DNA from 2 places in the Micromonospora coriariae genome. Region 2 is predicted to be linked to the other one. Evidence: riboswitches for the same ligand, from Rfam matches in the RefSeq annotation. Region 2 holds a riboswitch; the other holds the start of a gene.
What was found. A riboswitch is a leader RNA that binds a small molecule or an ion and turns the genes downstream of it on or off. The one in region 2 is predicted to bind thiamine pyrophosphate.
Positions count from the first base shown of each region.

Region 1: linked by a shared signal. The riboswitch ahead of thiE (thiamine phosphate synthase) and the one ahead of GA0070607_RS19330 (ECF transporter S component) in region 2 are both predicted to bind thiamine pyrophosphate.

Region 1 is NZ_LT607412.1:3,453,637-3,461,544, reverse strand. It holds gene thiD (bifunctional hydroxymethylpyrimidine kinase/phosphomethylpyrimidine kinase) at 1-107, opposite strand, end outside; gene GA0070607_RS16280 (thiamine phosphate synthase) at 104-757, opposite strand; gene GA0070607_RS16275 (thiazole synthase) at 784-1,563, opposite strand; gene thiS (sulfur carrier protein ThiS) at 1,560-1,760, opposite strand; gene thiO (glycine oxidase ThiO) at 1,751-2,965, opposite strand; gene thiE (thiamine phosphate synthase) at 2,959-3,585, opposite strand; TPP riboswitch at 3,580-3,689, opposite strand; gene GA0070607_RS16255 (ThuA domain-containing protein) at 4,002-7,908, shown strand, end outside.
Region 2 is NZ_LT607412.1:4,110,367-4,118,274, reverse strand. It holds gene GA0070607_RS19355 (acyl-CoA dehydrogenase family protein) at 1-458, opposite strand, end outside; gene GA0070607_RS19350 (DUF6328 family protein) at 580-1,080, opposite strand; gene GA0070607_RS19345 (sugar isomerase domain-containing protein) at 1,220-1,969, opposite strand; gene GA0070607_RS19340 (aminoglycoside N(3)-acetyltransferase) at 1,966-2,772, opposite strand; gene GA0070607_RS19335 (alpha/beta fold hydrolase) at 2,797-3,627, opposite strand; TPP riboswitch at 3,734-3,838, shown strand; gene GA0070607_RS19330 (ECF transporter S component) at 3,915-4,505, shown strand; gene GA0070607_RS19325 (ABC transporter ATP-binding protein) at 4,615-6,030, shown strand; gene GA0070607_RS19320 (energy-coupling factor transporter transmembrane component T family protein) at 6,042-6,842, shown strand; gene GA0070607_RS19315 (hypothetical protein) at 6,921-7,277, opposite strand; gene gndA (NADP-dependent phosphogluconate dehydrogenase) at 7,723-7,908, shown strand, end outside.

The sequences.
Region 1 (7,908 bases), 660 kb from region 2:
CTGGTGCCGTACGCGCCGAGCGCCGCGAAGACCTTGAGGTCGGCCTGGATGCCGGCGCCGCCGCCGGAGTCGGAGCCGGCGATGGTGAGGATGGTGTGGGGTGTCACGGCCCCTCCTTGGTTGCGGTTGGGGATCTGGCTGACTCCGCGCCGGGTTTCAGGGGCTTGGGGGTGACCGCCTCTTGGAAGGCTCTGGTCAGACTCGCTGCTGTCCGGGTGGGATCTTTTGCTCGCATGAGTGCGCCCAGTACGGCTACTCCGGCTGCTCCTGCTTGGATGCAGGCGGTCACCTGTTCTGGGGTTTCCACACCTCCCAGCGCCAGCACCGGTGTTGGGCTGACCTGGATCAGCTCGTGCAGCCCTTTGGTTCCCAGGGGTGGGCCGTAGCCGGGTTTTGTCCCGGTCGGGTGGACCGGGGAGACGGTGGCGTAGTGCTCGGTGGTCAGGCGGTTCAGCTCGGTTCCGTTGTGGCAGGAGCGGCCGACCAGGCGGTGGGTCGGGGGCGGGTAGGGGCCGGCGGCGGGCAGGTGGACGGCGTCGCCGTCGAGTGGGTCGGGGCCAGCCACGATCAGGGTTCCGGCGACGTCGGCGAGGATCGAACGCAGGTCGGCGGCGAGGGCGGCGCGCTCGGCGCGGGGCAGGTCCTTCTCCCGCAGCACCACCCAGCGCGCTCCCCCGGCGACCGCCCCCGCCACCACCTGATCGAGCGCCCCCCGCGCCACCCGCCGATCCGTCAACACCACGACGCCCGACGGCACGGCCCCGGGCGGGACGCGTTCGGGGGTCACAGGTCGGGTCTTCCCTCGTCGGGGGTGGACGGGAGGGCGTGGAAGCGGCGGGCGATCCGGCCGGCGCCGGCGGCCAGCCGGCCCGCCTCGACCGCGTACCGCATCGCGGTCGCCATCGCGACCGGGTCCGCGGCCCGGGTGACCGCGCTGGCCAGCAGCACAGCGTCGCAGCCCAGCTCCATCGCCAGGACCGCGTCGGACGCGGTGCCGATGCCGGCGTCCAGGATCACCGGCACGTCCACGCCCTGCCGGATCAGCCGGATGTGGTGCGGGTTGCCGATGCCGAGTCCCGAGCCGATCGGCGCGCCGGCCGGCATCACCGCGGCGCAGCCCACGTCGGCCAGCCGGCGGGCGAGCACCGGGTCGTCGCTGGTGTACGGCAGCACGGTGAAGCCGTCGGCGACCAGTTCCTCGGCGGCACGGAGCAGCTCGACCCCGTCGGGCAGCAGGGTCCGCTCGTCACCGATCACCTCCAGCTTGATCCAGTCGGTGTCGAACGCGTCCCTGGCCAGCCGGGCCACCTTCACGGCCTCGGTCGCGGTGTGGCAGCCGGCGGTGTTCGGCAGCAGCCTTACCCCGCACCGGTCCAGCAGCTCCAGCAGCCCACCGGCCGAGCCCGGCGCGGTGTCCACCCGGCGCAGCGCCAGAGTGACCAGCTCGGTGCCGGACGCCCGGATCGCCCGCTCCAGCACGTGCAGGTTCGCGGCGCCGCCGGTGCCGAGGATCAGCCGCGAGGTGAACGTCGCCCCGCCCAGCTCGAACGGCACGGCCGTCACCCGCCCTGCGCGGCGGTGAGCAACTCGACGCGATCACCGTCGCGCAGCGCAGTGGTCGGCCAGCCGGCCCGGGGCACCACCTCGCCGTTGACCGCGACCGCCACCCCGCGCTGCTGCGGCACGATATCGCTGACCAGATCGGCCACCGAGGCGCCACCGGGGACGCTGCGCCCGCTCCCGTTCACAGTCAACTCCACAGGTCCTCCTCCGTCGTCCGATCAGGTGCACCGACATCGGCCGCACCGGGCCCGGCCAACCGACCGGCCGCGTTGGTGGGATCCGGGCCGGCGGCGGCGAACCGGCCCGGATGAAAGGGCGTGAGCAGCGGGTCGGCCACACCGGTGGTGACCAGGTCGGCGATCAGGTCGGCGGTGATCGGGGTGAGCACGATGCCGTGCCGGTGGTGCCCGGTGGCGGCCAGCACGTCCGGCCGGGCGGGCAGCGGCCCGAGGATCGGTGCGTTGTCCGGGGTGCCCGGGCGCAGCCCGGCGACCGTCTCGACCAGGTCGTACTCGGCCAGCTCCGGGAGCAGGTCGACGCCGGCACGGAGCAGGCGCAGCACCGCACCGGCGGTGACCGTGGTGTCCGACCGCTCCTCGACCGTCGCGCCGAGCACCACCTCGCCGTCGGCGCGGGGCACCAGATAGACCTGCTCGCCGTCGGCGTACCCCCGGATCACGTGCCGGAAGCCCGGCGCCGCGCCGCCGGGCGCGCGCAGCCGGAGGATCTGGCCCTTCACCGGCCGGACGGGCAGGCCGGTGAGGGCGGCGGCGCCGCAGCCGGCGGCGACCACGGTGACCCGGGCGTCCACGTCGGAGAGAGAACGGACCGCCTGCGGCGCGAGCACCGCGCCGGCCCGCTGCGCGGCCGTGCGCAGCGCCGGCACCAGCAACCGCGGGTCGACCTGGTGGTCGGTGGACGCGAGTGCCCCGCCGCGCACCCGCGGCGCGAGCGCCGGCTCGCGGTCGCGCAGCTCGGTGGGGCGCAGCGGGGTGACCGGCAAACCTAGCCCCTGCTGGTACGCCCAGAGCCGGCGCGCCTCGGCCAGGTCGTCCGCGGTCAGCCCCACCAGCAGGGTGCCCTCGGTCCGGTAGCCCAGCTCGACGCCGCTCGCCTCGGTCAGCTCGTCCGCGAACGCCGGCCAGCGGGCGGCGGACGCCAGCAGCAACCCGGTCAGCTGCCGCTCACCGAAGTACGCCTCGGCCACCGGAGAGAGCATTCCGGCGGCCACCGCCGACGCCCCCGAACCGGGGGCCGGGTCGTGCACCACCACCCGAAGCCCCCGGGCGGCGCACCGCCAGGCGATCGCCAACCCGATCGGCCCCGCCCCCACCACCGCCACGTCCGCAAGGAAGGGCCCCTTGTTAACGGATTCTGTAGAGGAAGGGCCCCCTGTTAACACGTCAGCGCCCCGAGCAGCTCGGCGGTGGCCCGGGCCGGGTCGGCGGCGCCCGATACCGCGCCCACCACCGCCACCCCGTACGCCCCGGCGGCCCGCAGCGCCGGCACCCGGGCGGCGGTCACCCCACCGATCGCGACGACCGGTACGTCGACGGCGTCGCTGACCGCGCGTACCCCCGCCGGGCCGATCGGGTCCGGCAGCCCGGATTTGGTGCTGGTGGTGTGGCACGGCCCGACGCCCAGGTAGCTGGCCCCCGCGGCGACGGCCTCGATCGCCGTCTCCGGTGCCCGGGCGGTGGCCCCGAGCACGCCGTCGGGGCCGAGCACCCGGCGGCCGGCGGCGACCGGCAGGTCGTCGGCACCGACGTGTCCACCGGCGGCGCCCACCGCCAGCGCCACGTGCAACCGGTCGTTGACCAGGCAGGTCGACCCGTACGGCATGCAGAGCGCGAGCACCCGCCGGGCCAGGTCGTACGCCTCACGGTCGGTGGCGGAGTCCTCGACCCGGACCTGCACCACCAGGTCGGCGCGGGCCGCGGTGAGGGCGGCCCGGACCACGGTGAGTGGATCCCGTCCGGGTCGGGTGTCGGTGATCAGATGCAGTCGCCCAAGGGACGGCACGGCAACGCTCCTCCCTGCGCCGGCATTACCCGGATCAGGTTCGACGGTCGGGGGCTGTCAGCCCCCCTCTCAGCCCGGTACACCGGGCTCCCGTGGGTTACTTGCGTGTCACCGTACGACAGATCCGGCCGCCTGCCAAGGCGGGGTCGGCGGGCGACCGGGCGGGCGAGAATCACCCCGCTCCGCGAGATCCGTTGGGCGCTTCATACGGTCCTGTTCGGAATGTCGCCCACCGTTGCAGAACCGTTACCCGCCGGCATCTTGCCGGACATTGATCGAACCGAATTAATTTGTTCAGCGATTCGACAAAATGCTGGCGTGGATGCCCTGGCACGGCACCCGCACCGGCTCCATCCGGGACGGTCTTCGGCGAGCCGGCCCCCGCGATCCCTGTCCACCGCGACATAGGAGGCGGCGTGTCCCATTCTCGTCGTGCCCGCGTACCCATCACCGCGACCCTGATCTCCCTGGCCCTCGCCTCGACGACCCTCTTCGGCCTGCCGGCACAGGCGGCACCCGCCGCCGCGCAGGTCCCCGTGAGGGATGCGCAAGCCGCGGCCCCGGTCAGCCAGGTGGCGCCGAAGGCGCCAAAGGCTGAGGCCGATCCCTTCTCCGTTCTGGTGTTCTCCAAGACGGCCGGCTTCCGCCACGACTCCATTCCCACAGGTCTCGCCGCGATCCAACAACTCGGCGCGGCCAACGGATTCACCGTGGACAGTTCCGAGGACGGTGGCGCGTTCACCGACGCCAATCTGGCGAAATACCAGGCGGTGATCTGGCTCTCCACCACCGGCGACGTCCTGGACGCCGAGCAGCAGGCCGCGTTCGAGCGTTACGTGCGGGCCGGCGGCGGTTACGTGGGCATCCACGCCGCCTCCGACACCGAGTACAGCTGGGCCTGGTACGGCGACCTCGTCGGCGCGTACTTCGCCAACCACCCGGCGAACCAGCAGGCCACGGTCAAGGTGGAGGACCACGCCCACCCGTCCACCGCCGAGCTGCCGGACCGCTGGTCCCGCTTCGACGAGTGGTACAACTACCAGACCAACCCCCGGCCGGACGTGCACGTGCTGGCCAGCCTGGACGAGAAGAGCTACACCCCGGGCGCCGGCGCGATGGGCGCCGACCACCCGATCGCCTGGTGCCAGGACTTCGACGGTGGTCGTTCCTGGTACACCGGCGGCGGGCACACCAGGGAGTCGTACGCGGAGCCGGAGTTCCTCTCCCACCTGCTCGGCGGCATCCGGACCGCCGCCGGGGCGGCGGACGCCGACTGCGGCGCCTCGAAGACCGCGAGCTTCGAGAAGGTCGCCCTGGACAGCAACACCAGCAACCCGATGGAGCTGGACATCGCCCCGGACGGGCGGGTCTTCTACGTCGAGCGCGACGGTCGCGTGCAGATCGTGAAGCCGGACACCGGCAACACCGTCACCGCCCTCGACCTGGACGTCTTCACCGGCAACGAGGACGGCCTGATCGGCATCCGGCTCGACCCGGACTTCGCCACCAACAGGTGGGTGTACCTGTACTACGCCCCGAACGACGGCGTCACGCGCAACCTGCTGTCCCGGTTCACGGTGAACGGTGACGCCATCGACCCGGCGAGCGAGAAGCAGGTGCTGCGGGTCGACACCCAGCGCAACACCTGCTGCCACGCCGGCGGCAGCATGGCCTTCGACGGCGCCGGCAACCTCTACCTGGCCACCGGTGACAACACCAACCCGTTCGAGTCGAGCGCGTACTCGCCGATCGACGAGCGGCCGGGGCGCCAGGACTTCGACGCGCAGCGCACCTCCGGCAACACCAACGACCTGCGCGGCAAGGTGATCCGGATCCACCCTGAGGACGATGGGACCTACACCGTCCCGGCGGGCAACCTCTTCGCGCCGGGCACCGAGAAGACCCGACCCGAGATCTACGCGATGGGCTTCCGCAACCCGTTCCGGATCGGCACCGACCCGAAGACCAACACGCTCTACGTCGCGGACTACGGGCCGGACGCCAACGCGGACAACCCGAACCGGGGCCCGCGTGGGCTGGTCGAGTGGAACATCGTCACCCCCGGCAACTACGGCTGGCCGTACTGCACCGGGACGAACGAGGCGTACAACGACTACACCTTCCCGTCCGGCCCGAGCGGCCCGAAGTTCGACTGCGCGGCGCCGGTGAACAACTCGCCCAACAACACAGGCCTGACCAACCTCCCGCCGGTCGTCCCGGCCACCGTCGACTACGGGTACGCCGGTGACGCGCGGTACCCGGAGATCGGCGGCGGCGGTGCCCCGATGGGCGGCCCGGTCTACCGGTACGACGCCGACCTCAATTCCACCCGGAAGTGGCCGGCGTACTACGACGGCAAGGCGCTGCTCGGCGAGTGGAACCAGAACAAGATGTACACCATGCAGGTCACCGCCGACGGCAAGTCGTTGGTGGACATCAACCAGCTGCTCACCGGGATGAGCATGATCCGGCCGATGGACTTCGAGTTCGGCCCGGACGGCGCGCTCTACCTGATCGAGTGGGGCAGCGGCTTCGGCGGCAACAACGACAACTCCGGCGTATACCGGATCGACTACATCGCCGGTGAGCGGGCGCCGATCGCGGTGGCGGCGGCCACCCCGACGTCGGGGGCCGCGCCGTTGACTGTCGCCTTCTCCAGCGACGGCTCGCGCGACCCGGACGGCGGCACGCTCACCTACGCCTGGGCCTTCGGCGACGGCCAGACCTCCACCGAGGCGAACCCGACGCACACCTACGCCACGGCGGGCAGCTTCACCGCCCAGCTCACCGTCACCAACCCGGAGGGCCGTACCGCGGTGGCCAACGTGCCGGTCACCGTGGGCAACACCGCGCCGACGGTGACCATCGAGTTCCCACCCGACGGCGGGTTCTTCGACTGGGGTGACCAGGTCCGCTACACCATCAAGGTGACCGACCCGGAGGACGGGCAGATCGACTGCAACCAGGTGCGGCTGCAGGTGCTGCTCGGTCACGACGAGCACGCCCACCCGCTGGAGCAGCACACCGGCTGCACCGGCACCGTCCAGACGTCGCTCGCCTCCGGCCACGGCGCCGAGGCGAACGTCTTCGCGGTCTTCGAGGCCACCTACACCGACGAGGGCGGCGCTGGTGGCGCCGGTCCGCTGACCGGCCGGGCGATCGAGCAGTTGCAGCCCAAGCGCAAGCAGGCGGAGTACTTCACGGCCACCGGGCGGGCACCGGGGAGCACCGGCGGCGGCGACGCCGGCGTGCAGCGGGAGACCGGCGGCGACACCGCCGGCGGCGGCCAGAACATCGGGTTCATCGAGGACGGCGACTGGTGGTCGCTCTCCCCGGCGAACCTGACAAACGTCACAGACATCCGGTTCCGGGCCGCCTCGGCCGGCTCCGGAGGCCGGGTCGAGGTCCGCGCCGGCGCCGTCGACGGACCGGTGGTCGCCACGGCCACCGTGCCGGGCACCGGCGGGTGGCAGACGTACACGGACGTGACCGCGCCGGTGACCGGTGCCGCGAGCGGCACGCTGTACTTCGTTGCCGAGGACCCGAACGGCGGCGCGGGGTCGCTGTTCAACGTCAACTGGATGGACTTCCTCGGCCGCGGCGTCACCGAGAACGCGCCGCCGGTGGTCACCGCCACCGCCACCCCGGCCACCGGCACCGCGCCGGTCACCGTCGCCTTCGACGGCACGGCCACCGACGCCGAGGGAGACACCCCGCTGACGTACGCCTGGGACTTCGGTGACGGCGGCGCGGCGACCACCCTGGACGCCAGCCACACCTACACCAGCCCGGGCGCCTTCACCGCCACCCTGACGGTGACGGACAGCAAGGGCGCGAAGTCGTACGCCACCGTGCCGGTGCGGGTCGACGCGCCGAACACGTCCTGCTTCGGGGCGCGTTCGGACGACTTCGACGGCACCAGCCTCGACAAGAGCCGGTGGAGCAGCGTGGTCCGGGAGAACCAGCTCTACTCGGTCTCCGGCGGCGCGCTGCGGCTGCCCACCGCGGTGGGCGACCTCTACGGTGCCCGCAACGACGCCACAAACCTGGTGCTCCAGGCGGCTCCGACCGGCGCCTGGCAGGCGACCACCCGGGTCACCCTGCCGGTGACTGCCAACTACCAGCAGGCCGGCCTGCTGGTGTACGGCGACGACGACAACTACGCCAAGCTGGACCTGCTGTACAACGGCAGCCGGCGGGTGGAGTTCATCCGGGAGACGGCCGGCACGCCGCGCAACGAGGCCGCCGACAGCACCGCCGCACCGGCGGGCGACACCGTGCACCTGCGGATCACCAGCGACGGGACGGACCTGACAGCGGCCG
Region 2 (7,908 bases):
GAGCCGGCCAGCATCAGCGCCCGGCAGTAGTGCAAGTTGCTCAGCCCGAGACCGCCGTACTTGCGGTCGATCTTCATGCCGAACGCGCCGAGGTCGGCCAGCCCGTGGAACACCGCGTCCGGGATGGACGCGTCGCGCTCGATGGCCGCGCCGTCCACTTCGGAGGTCAGGAAGGCGCGGAACCGGCCGAGGAACTCGTCGGCGCGGGCCACGTCGTCCGGGTCGGACCGGGGCCACGGGTCGATCAGGTCGAGCCGGAACCGGCCGAGGAACAGCTCCTTGCCGAAGCTGGGCCGGTCCCACGCGGACTCGCGAGCCGCCTCGGCGACCTGCCGCGCCTCCTTCTCGGAGACCTGCCCCGCCTCCGTCGGCAACGGCGCCGCGGCGCCGGCGGTGCTCGGAGCGGTGCCGGGATCGGGGCCGTCCGCTGCCGGTCGGCCGTTCTGCGTCGTGGTCACGGCTGCCCCCTCGAACCTCGGTGCGGCTGCGTCGACGTGCGCGACTACCGTCACGCTACCCCCGGGTGTTACTCAGGGGTAGCGGTCCGTGAAGATCGAGTTCGATACCCGGTCGCCGGTCTCAGTTGGCGAGGGTGCGTGGGTCGTCATCGTCGTCGTCGATGTCGTCGTCGCCCCAACTGCGTCGGGAGAACGGCAGGATCAGCCAGAAGGTGAGGAACCAGAGCCCGGCCAGCGCGCTGAGCACGAACGCGATCGGCCGGTCCAGCACGAAGTCGGTGATCAGCAGCACCGCGCTGACCATGGAGATCAGCATGAAGGCGAGCCCGCCGGTGGCCATCCGGTGCGCGAACCGGACCAGCTCCGGCTTGCGCCCCTGCCGGAACAGCGCCCGGTGGAACGCCACCGGCGAGATGATCAGCGCGGTGGCGGCGGCCGCGGCGAGCAACGCGACGATGTAGACGTCCCGCTGGAACTCGTTGGTGCGGGTGAACCCGTTGCTGAACGGCAGGGTGAGCAGGAAGGCGAAAAGGATCTGCACGCCGGTCTGGGCGACCCGCAGCTCCTGCAACAGGTCGGCGAAGTTGCGCTGCCAACGCTGCTTCTCGGTCTCCTTGGACACGCGCTACCTCCGGTGAGACGGTACTGCCAGCGGTACGGGCTGCCGCCGGCAAGGCAAGTGCCCCACCCGGTCGGGTGCGAAACGGGTTCACGAGCCCTCCCGGCCCGTCACCGGGACACCGGCACCGCCCGGACGAGCCTCAGGCGCCGCGCCGGATGCGGCCCGCGTACCGGGCCTCCAGCGCCGCGTTGTGGGCGTCGCCGTCCGGGATGTTCGCCGACAGGTAGACCGGGGGCCGCTCCCCCGCGGCCAGCAACCTGGCCACCACCTCCACGGTGACCTGCTGGGCCAGCAGCGCCGCCGTGATCGAGGAGACCGCGCCCACCGTGCCACCGTCGGGCAGCGGCAACGTCGCGTCGCCGTACGGTGCGCCGTTGTCGAGCACCACGTCGGCGAGGTCCGCCAGCTTGCGCCCGGACGGGTGGCGGGAGGTCATCCGGCCGGAGTGCTGTGCGGAGGTGATCGCCACCAGCCCATGGCCGTGCTGTTTGACGAGCGTGGCGAACTCCACCATCGCGCCGTTGACCCCGGAGTTCGACGCGAGCACGAAGACGTCGCTGGGCCGCACCGGGGCCAGCTCGTACAGCCGGTGCGCCACCGCCGGGTCCCGCTCCAGCAGCGGGCCGAGCCGGTCGGCCGGTTCGCCGCCGAGCAGCACCAGGTCACGCAGCGCGATCCGGTTGGTCGGCACCAGACCGCCCGCCCGGCCAGCGATCTCCATCGCCAGGGCCTCGGAGTGCCCGGTGCCGAAGGCGTGCACCACACCGTCGGCACGCACCGCGTCGGCGATCAGGTCGGCGGCCCGCCCCACCGCCGCCCGCTGGCTCTCGGCCACCCGGCCGATCGTCTCGGTCACCACGGCCAGGTAGTCCTCGGCACTCACCGTCATGCGTCCTCCGTTGTCCGGTTGCGGGCGAACCATCCCACTGCGAAGTCGACCGCCGCCCGCTGACGCATCAACCTCCCGGTCCCGGTGCCGACCCGTGCGGTACGGACCGCCCCGGTCGCCTCCAGGTCCCGGCCCAACGCGTCGAAGTCGGTCTCGTCGAGCCGTACGTCCTGCCACCACACCCATTCGCGGCCACCGTCAGCGGTGCGTATCGCGGCGCCCAACTGCTCGCGGGGTGGTGCCGGAAGCCGGTACTCGGCCAGGTGCAGCGAGGTGTTCACCCCGTGGTCCACACCGAGCAGCAGCACGTGGGCGTCGAGGTCGTAGAGCCGGGCCAGCGGGGAGCCCTCGCCGAGCATGTCGGCCCGGGTGTGCCCGGCCACCACCTGTTCGGCGGCCGGACCGAGGGCGGCGAACGACACGTGGGGATGCGAGCTGCGCAGCGCTCCGGGCCAGCAGCGGACCGTCTCGGCCAACACGCCCATGAAGCGGCTCGGGGTGACCGCCGGATCGAATCCGGGCATCTCGGCGCGGATCAGCGGCCACCAGTCCACCGGCACCGGCGGGTCGCGCCACTGCGCGGGGTCGCTGTTGTCCGGGGTGTGGGTGGGCACCACGATCGTGCCGTCCGGGCCGAGCGCGTCGCGCAGGGCGAGCACCAGCGCCTGCGGCCCGCCGCAGACGAAACCCAGCTGACGCAGCCCGGCGTGCACCAGCAGCGTCCCGCCGGGGCGTACGCCCAGCATGCGCAGTTGCGCGGCGATCGAGCGTCGGGTGCCCGGCCCGCCGCTGTCCATCGTCATGGTGTTCTTCTCGGCCGACATGGCTCAGGCCGTTCCGCTGGTTCTGGCCAGGATCGCCTCGGCCAGCGGACCGGGCGCGGCGTCCGGGATCCAGTGGCTCACGCCGGGTAGTTGGACGAAGCGGTAGTCCCCGGTGACGTTGGCGGCGCACGCCTCGGCGGCGGTCCGGCCGATGGCGATGTCCCGGTCGCTCCACACGTACGTGGTGGGAACCGCGACCGGGCCGACGCCGGCCAGGTCTGCGCGGGACATCGCCCGATACCAGTTCAGCGCCGCGGTGAGCGCGCCCGGCTCGCGCATCGGGTCGGCGTAGTGGTCCACGCGGGACGCGTCGCCCACCCCGGTGAGCAGCTTGCGCAGTGCGGTGGCGTTCCACGCCAGCAGCACCTTCTCCGCCTTGCCCGGCTTGCGGAACAGCGCGATGTACGACGAGCGCGCCTTCTGCTGGCCGTCGGTGGCGAGCGCGTGCGCCATGGCCGCCGGATGTGGCACGGACACCGCGGTCAGCGTACGGACCCGCTCGGGGTGCCGGGCGGCCAGCGCCCAGGCCACGATCGCTCCCCAGTCGTGGCCGACCAGGTGGACGGCGTCCAGCCCGAGCGCGTCCAGCACCGCCACCGCGTCGGTGACCAGTTCGGGGATCCGGTAGTCGGGGACAGCCGCCGGCCGGGCGCCCGGCGAGTAGCCCCGCTGGTCCAGCGCGTACGTGCGCAACCCGGCGGCGTGCAGCGCGGTGGCGACCTCGTCCCACTCGCCGGAGTGCTGGGGGAAGCCGTGCAGCAGCAGGACGGGCGCGCCGTCCGGTGGGCCACCGGCGCGTACGTCGAACGTGAAACCCCGTGCGTCAACCCGCATGATCGTCAGCCTACCCAGCCCAAGTCTCCTGAACCGGACGCTGCGTCGGGCGGACGCCCTGCTGGGCCGGTACCCCTGGTCGGTGCTAGCGTCAGCGAGACAACTTCACATCCGACAGGGGAGCGCACAGCGCTGAGAGTGCGGGCACGCCCGCAGACCCTCGAACCTGATCTGGGTAATGCCAGCGCAGGGAGTTCGGTCGACCTCCAGCCGCGCCGCCGTCCGGTGCCACCGGGCGCGCGGCGTGCGTCTTCTCCTGGTTCGCAGTCAGGACTGGGAGCATTCACATGAACCACAGCGACACCAACCGCTGGCGCACCATCGACATCGTGGTCGCCTCGGTGATCGCGGTCGCCTTCGGCGTCATCTTCTGGGCCTGGGGCCTGGTGTGGAGCGCCACCGAGGGCGCGTTCGCCTTCTTCCCGCCGGCGCAGACCCTGATCTACGGCGTCTGGCTGATGCCGGCCGTGGTCGGCGGCCTGGTCATTCGCAAGCCCGGCGCCGCGCTCTACTGCGAGACGGTCGCCGCGGTACTCTCCGCGCTGCTGGGCAGCCAGTGGGCCGGCACGGTGATCCCGCAGGGCATCGTGCAGGGCCTCGGCGCCGAGCTGGCCTTCGCGGCCTTCCGGTACCGCTCGTTCCGGCTGCCGTCCGCGGTGGTGGCCGGTGCGCTGACCGGACTCAGCGCCGCGCTGTTCGACTTCTTCGTCTGGAACGCCGAGTACGACCTGGCCGACTACCGCGTTCCGTACGCGCTGCTCACCATCGTCAGCGCCACCGTGATCGCCGGCGTCGGCGGTTGGGTCCTGACCCGCGCCCTGGCCAACACCGGCGTCCTGGACCGCTTCCCGGTCGCCCGCGACCGCGCCGCCATCTGACCCCACCCGTGTCGATCATGAGGTTGGCCCTCGGGTGGATCTCCGGAAGTGCCGCCAACCTCATGATCGACGGGGCAGGGTGGAGCCGGCGGCGGGGCTGGGGGGTGTGGTGAGCGGGGTTCAGCTGCGGGGGTTCGGGTGGCGGCACGCCGGGCGCCGGGCGTGGGCCGTGCGCGGCGTGGACCTGCGGGTCGAGGCCGGGGAGCGGGTGTTGTTGCTCGGTCCGTCGGGGGCCGGCAAGAGCACGCTGCTCAGCGCGCTGGCCGGGCTGCTGCCCGAGGACTCCGGCGAGCAGGAGGGCACCGTCGAGATCGACGGGCTCGACCCGCGCAAGGGCCGGGAACGGGTCGGCATCGTCTTTCAGGACCCGGAGACCCAGCTGGTGATGGCCCGCAGTGGCGACGACGTCGCCTTCGGGCTGGAGAACCGGGGGGTGCCGGCGGGCGAGATCTGGCCCCGGGTGGACGAGGCGCTGCGCCGGGTCGGCTTCCCGTACGACCGGGACCGGCCCACCGCCGCGCTCTCCGGCGGCGAGCAGCAACGCCTCGCCCTCGCCGGTGCGCTGGCCCTGCGCCCCGGCCTGCTGCTGCTCGACGAGCCGACAGCCAACCTCGACCCGGCCGGGGCCGACCTCGTCCGGCGGGCGGTGGCCGGCGCGCTGGACGCCGACACCACGCTGATCCTGGTCGAGCACCGGGTCGCCGAGGCGCTCCCGCTGGTCGACCGGGTGGTCGTCCTGGAGCCCGGCGGCGGGGTCCGCGCGGACGGCCCGCCGGAGGCGGTCTTCGCGGCGCACGGCGCCGCCCTCGCCGCGGAGGGCGTCTGGGTGCCGGGTCATCCCGTCGCCACCCGGCGGGGGCCCGCAGCCCCCGGCGAGCTGCTGCTCACCGCCGACCGGCTCGGCCTGCCGCCCCGGCTGGCCCCCACCGACCTGGTGGTACGCGCCGGGGAGGCGCTCGCCGTGCGCGGGCCGAACGGGGCCGGCAAGTCGACTCTCGCGCTGCTGCTCGGTGGGCTGCTCCGGCCGGGCGCCGGCCGGGTCACCGCGTCCGCCGAGCTGGCCGGGCCGGACCACCGCACCGCGCCGCACCGGTGGCGGGCGCCCGCGTTGGCCCGGCGGATCGGGTCGGTCTTCCAGGATCCGGAGCACCAGTTCGTCACCAGCACCGTCTTCGACGAGCTGGCGCTCGGCCCGCGTCGGACCGGCCAGCCCGAGGCGGCCGTCACGGAGACCGTGGCGGGGCTGCTGGACCGGCTGCGGCTGACCCGGCTCGCCGCAGCCAACCCGTACACCCTCTCCGGTGGAGAGGCCCGGCGGCTGAGCGTGGCGACCGCCCTGGCCACCGCCCCCCGCCTGCTGATCTGCGACGAACCCACATTCGGTCAGGACCGGCGGACCTGGCGGGAGCTGGTCGACCTCTTCGCCGACCTCCGCGACGCCGGGCACGGCGTGGTCACCGTGACCCACGACCCGGACTTCGTCGCCGCGCTCGCCGACCGAACCGTCACCCTGGAGCGATCGTGACCGGCCGCTCGATGATCAGCATCGAGCCGGTCGCCGTGCCCGGTGCGCCGCTGGCCCGCCGTAACCCGGTGGCGAAGGTGGCGGCCGCGCTGGTGTTCTCGTTCACCCTGCTGGCCACTTTGGACCCGGTGGCCCCGGCGATCGCCATCGCCGTCGAACTCGCCGTGCTGCCGCTGTTCGGCATCCGTTACGGCGTGCTGGCCCGGCGGGCGTGGCCGCTGCTGGTCAGCGCCGTCGGCATCCTGGTCACCCTGGTGCTCTTCGCCTCCGACCGGTCCGGCCGGGTCCTGCTGGACGCGGGGCCGGTGCTGGTGACCACCGGAGTGCTGCTCACCGCGCTCGGCCTGATCCTGCGGGTGCTCGCGGTCGCCCTGCCCGGCGTCATAGTGTTCGCCACCACCGACCCCACCGACCTGGCCGACGCGCTGATCCAGAACGCGAAGGCGCCGGCCCGGTTCGCCATCGGGGCACTGGCCGCGTTCCGGCTGGTACCGCTGCTCGGTCAGGAGTGGCAGATGATCAGCATGGCCCGTCGGGCACGGGGCGTCGATGCCGGACGTAACCCGGCGGCGAAGCTGCGGCTGTTCGCTTCGACCGCGTTCGCGCTGCTGGTCGGGGCGATCCGCCGGGGCACCCGGCTGGCCGTGGCGATGGACGCCCGCGGTTTCGACGCCGGAACGCCCCGCACCGTGGCCCGCCGTCAGCCCTTCGGCCCCGCCGACGGACTGCTCATCGCCGGAGCGGTCGCGCTGGCCGGCGCGGCCCTGACGGTGAGCGTGCTGCTCGGCACCTTCCGCCCCCTGCTCGGCTGACCCTCCCCCACGATCCTGCGGTTGCCGCCCCCGCCGCTGCGGAGGCGGCAACCGTGAGATCTCGCGGGTCGGGGCCGGTCAGCTGCGGCGGAAGGCGTAGCGGCGCGGTTGACCGGCTCGCTGGCTCTTGCCGCCAGCGGAGCGGCCTGCCCCGGCCTGCGGCGGTCCGGCCTTCGGCGCCGCCGGCCGGCCGGCCGCCAGCGATGCGTCGGCCACCGGTGGCACGTCCAGCGCCGCCGGCACGTCGACCACCACCGGCACGTCGATCGCCGGCGGCACCCCGACCGGCAGGGCCGACTCGACCGTCAGGGCCGGCAGGTCGGGGTGGATCGGCAGAGCCGGCAGCGGGCCGCGGCCAGCCGCCGGCCCGGTGCCGGGCGGCGTCGGTGCGGGGGTACGGGACGACTTCTTCTTCGGGTTTCGCCTGGCAGGCATCCGGGCCTCCTTCGGTGCCGACCGTCAACGCGGTTCCCGCGCTCGATCGGCTCAGCTGGTGACCGTCGCGCCGCGACGGTCGAGAGGGAAGGGACTGCTCACCGGGGTGGGGCAGGGCCGGCACCGCCGCGCGGCGGGTGGGGATGCGGGACGCCCGGGAGCGCACGGACCGCGGCGCGGGGCAGCGGGCCGGCTCGGAAGTGGGGCGTCAGTTGCGCATGCCCGCACGCTATCGGGTGGGCGGGTACCGGCGCACCCGGTTTTCCTGGCAACATCGGCGGCCCGCTGCCGACGCGCCCACCGCGATGGTGACCGCGCGGAGAATCAGCTGGCCGGGGCTGAGCGCCACCGGCCGATCACCGGCTGTCGACGAGGCGGCCCGCTCCGCCGCGCACCGCGATACGGTCGCAACACGGCAGTACGACGGTGAGAGGTGGCGGCACGGATGGCTGAGCAGGCGACCGCGCAGATCGGCGTGACGGGGCTGGCGGTGATGGGCCGCAACCTGGCCCGCAACCTGGCCCGCAACGGCTTCACCGTGGCGGTGCACAACCGTTCGCCTGAGCGCACCCGCAGCCTGATCGCGGAGCACGGCGACGAGGGCACCTTCGTGCCCGGCGAGTCGATGGCC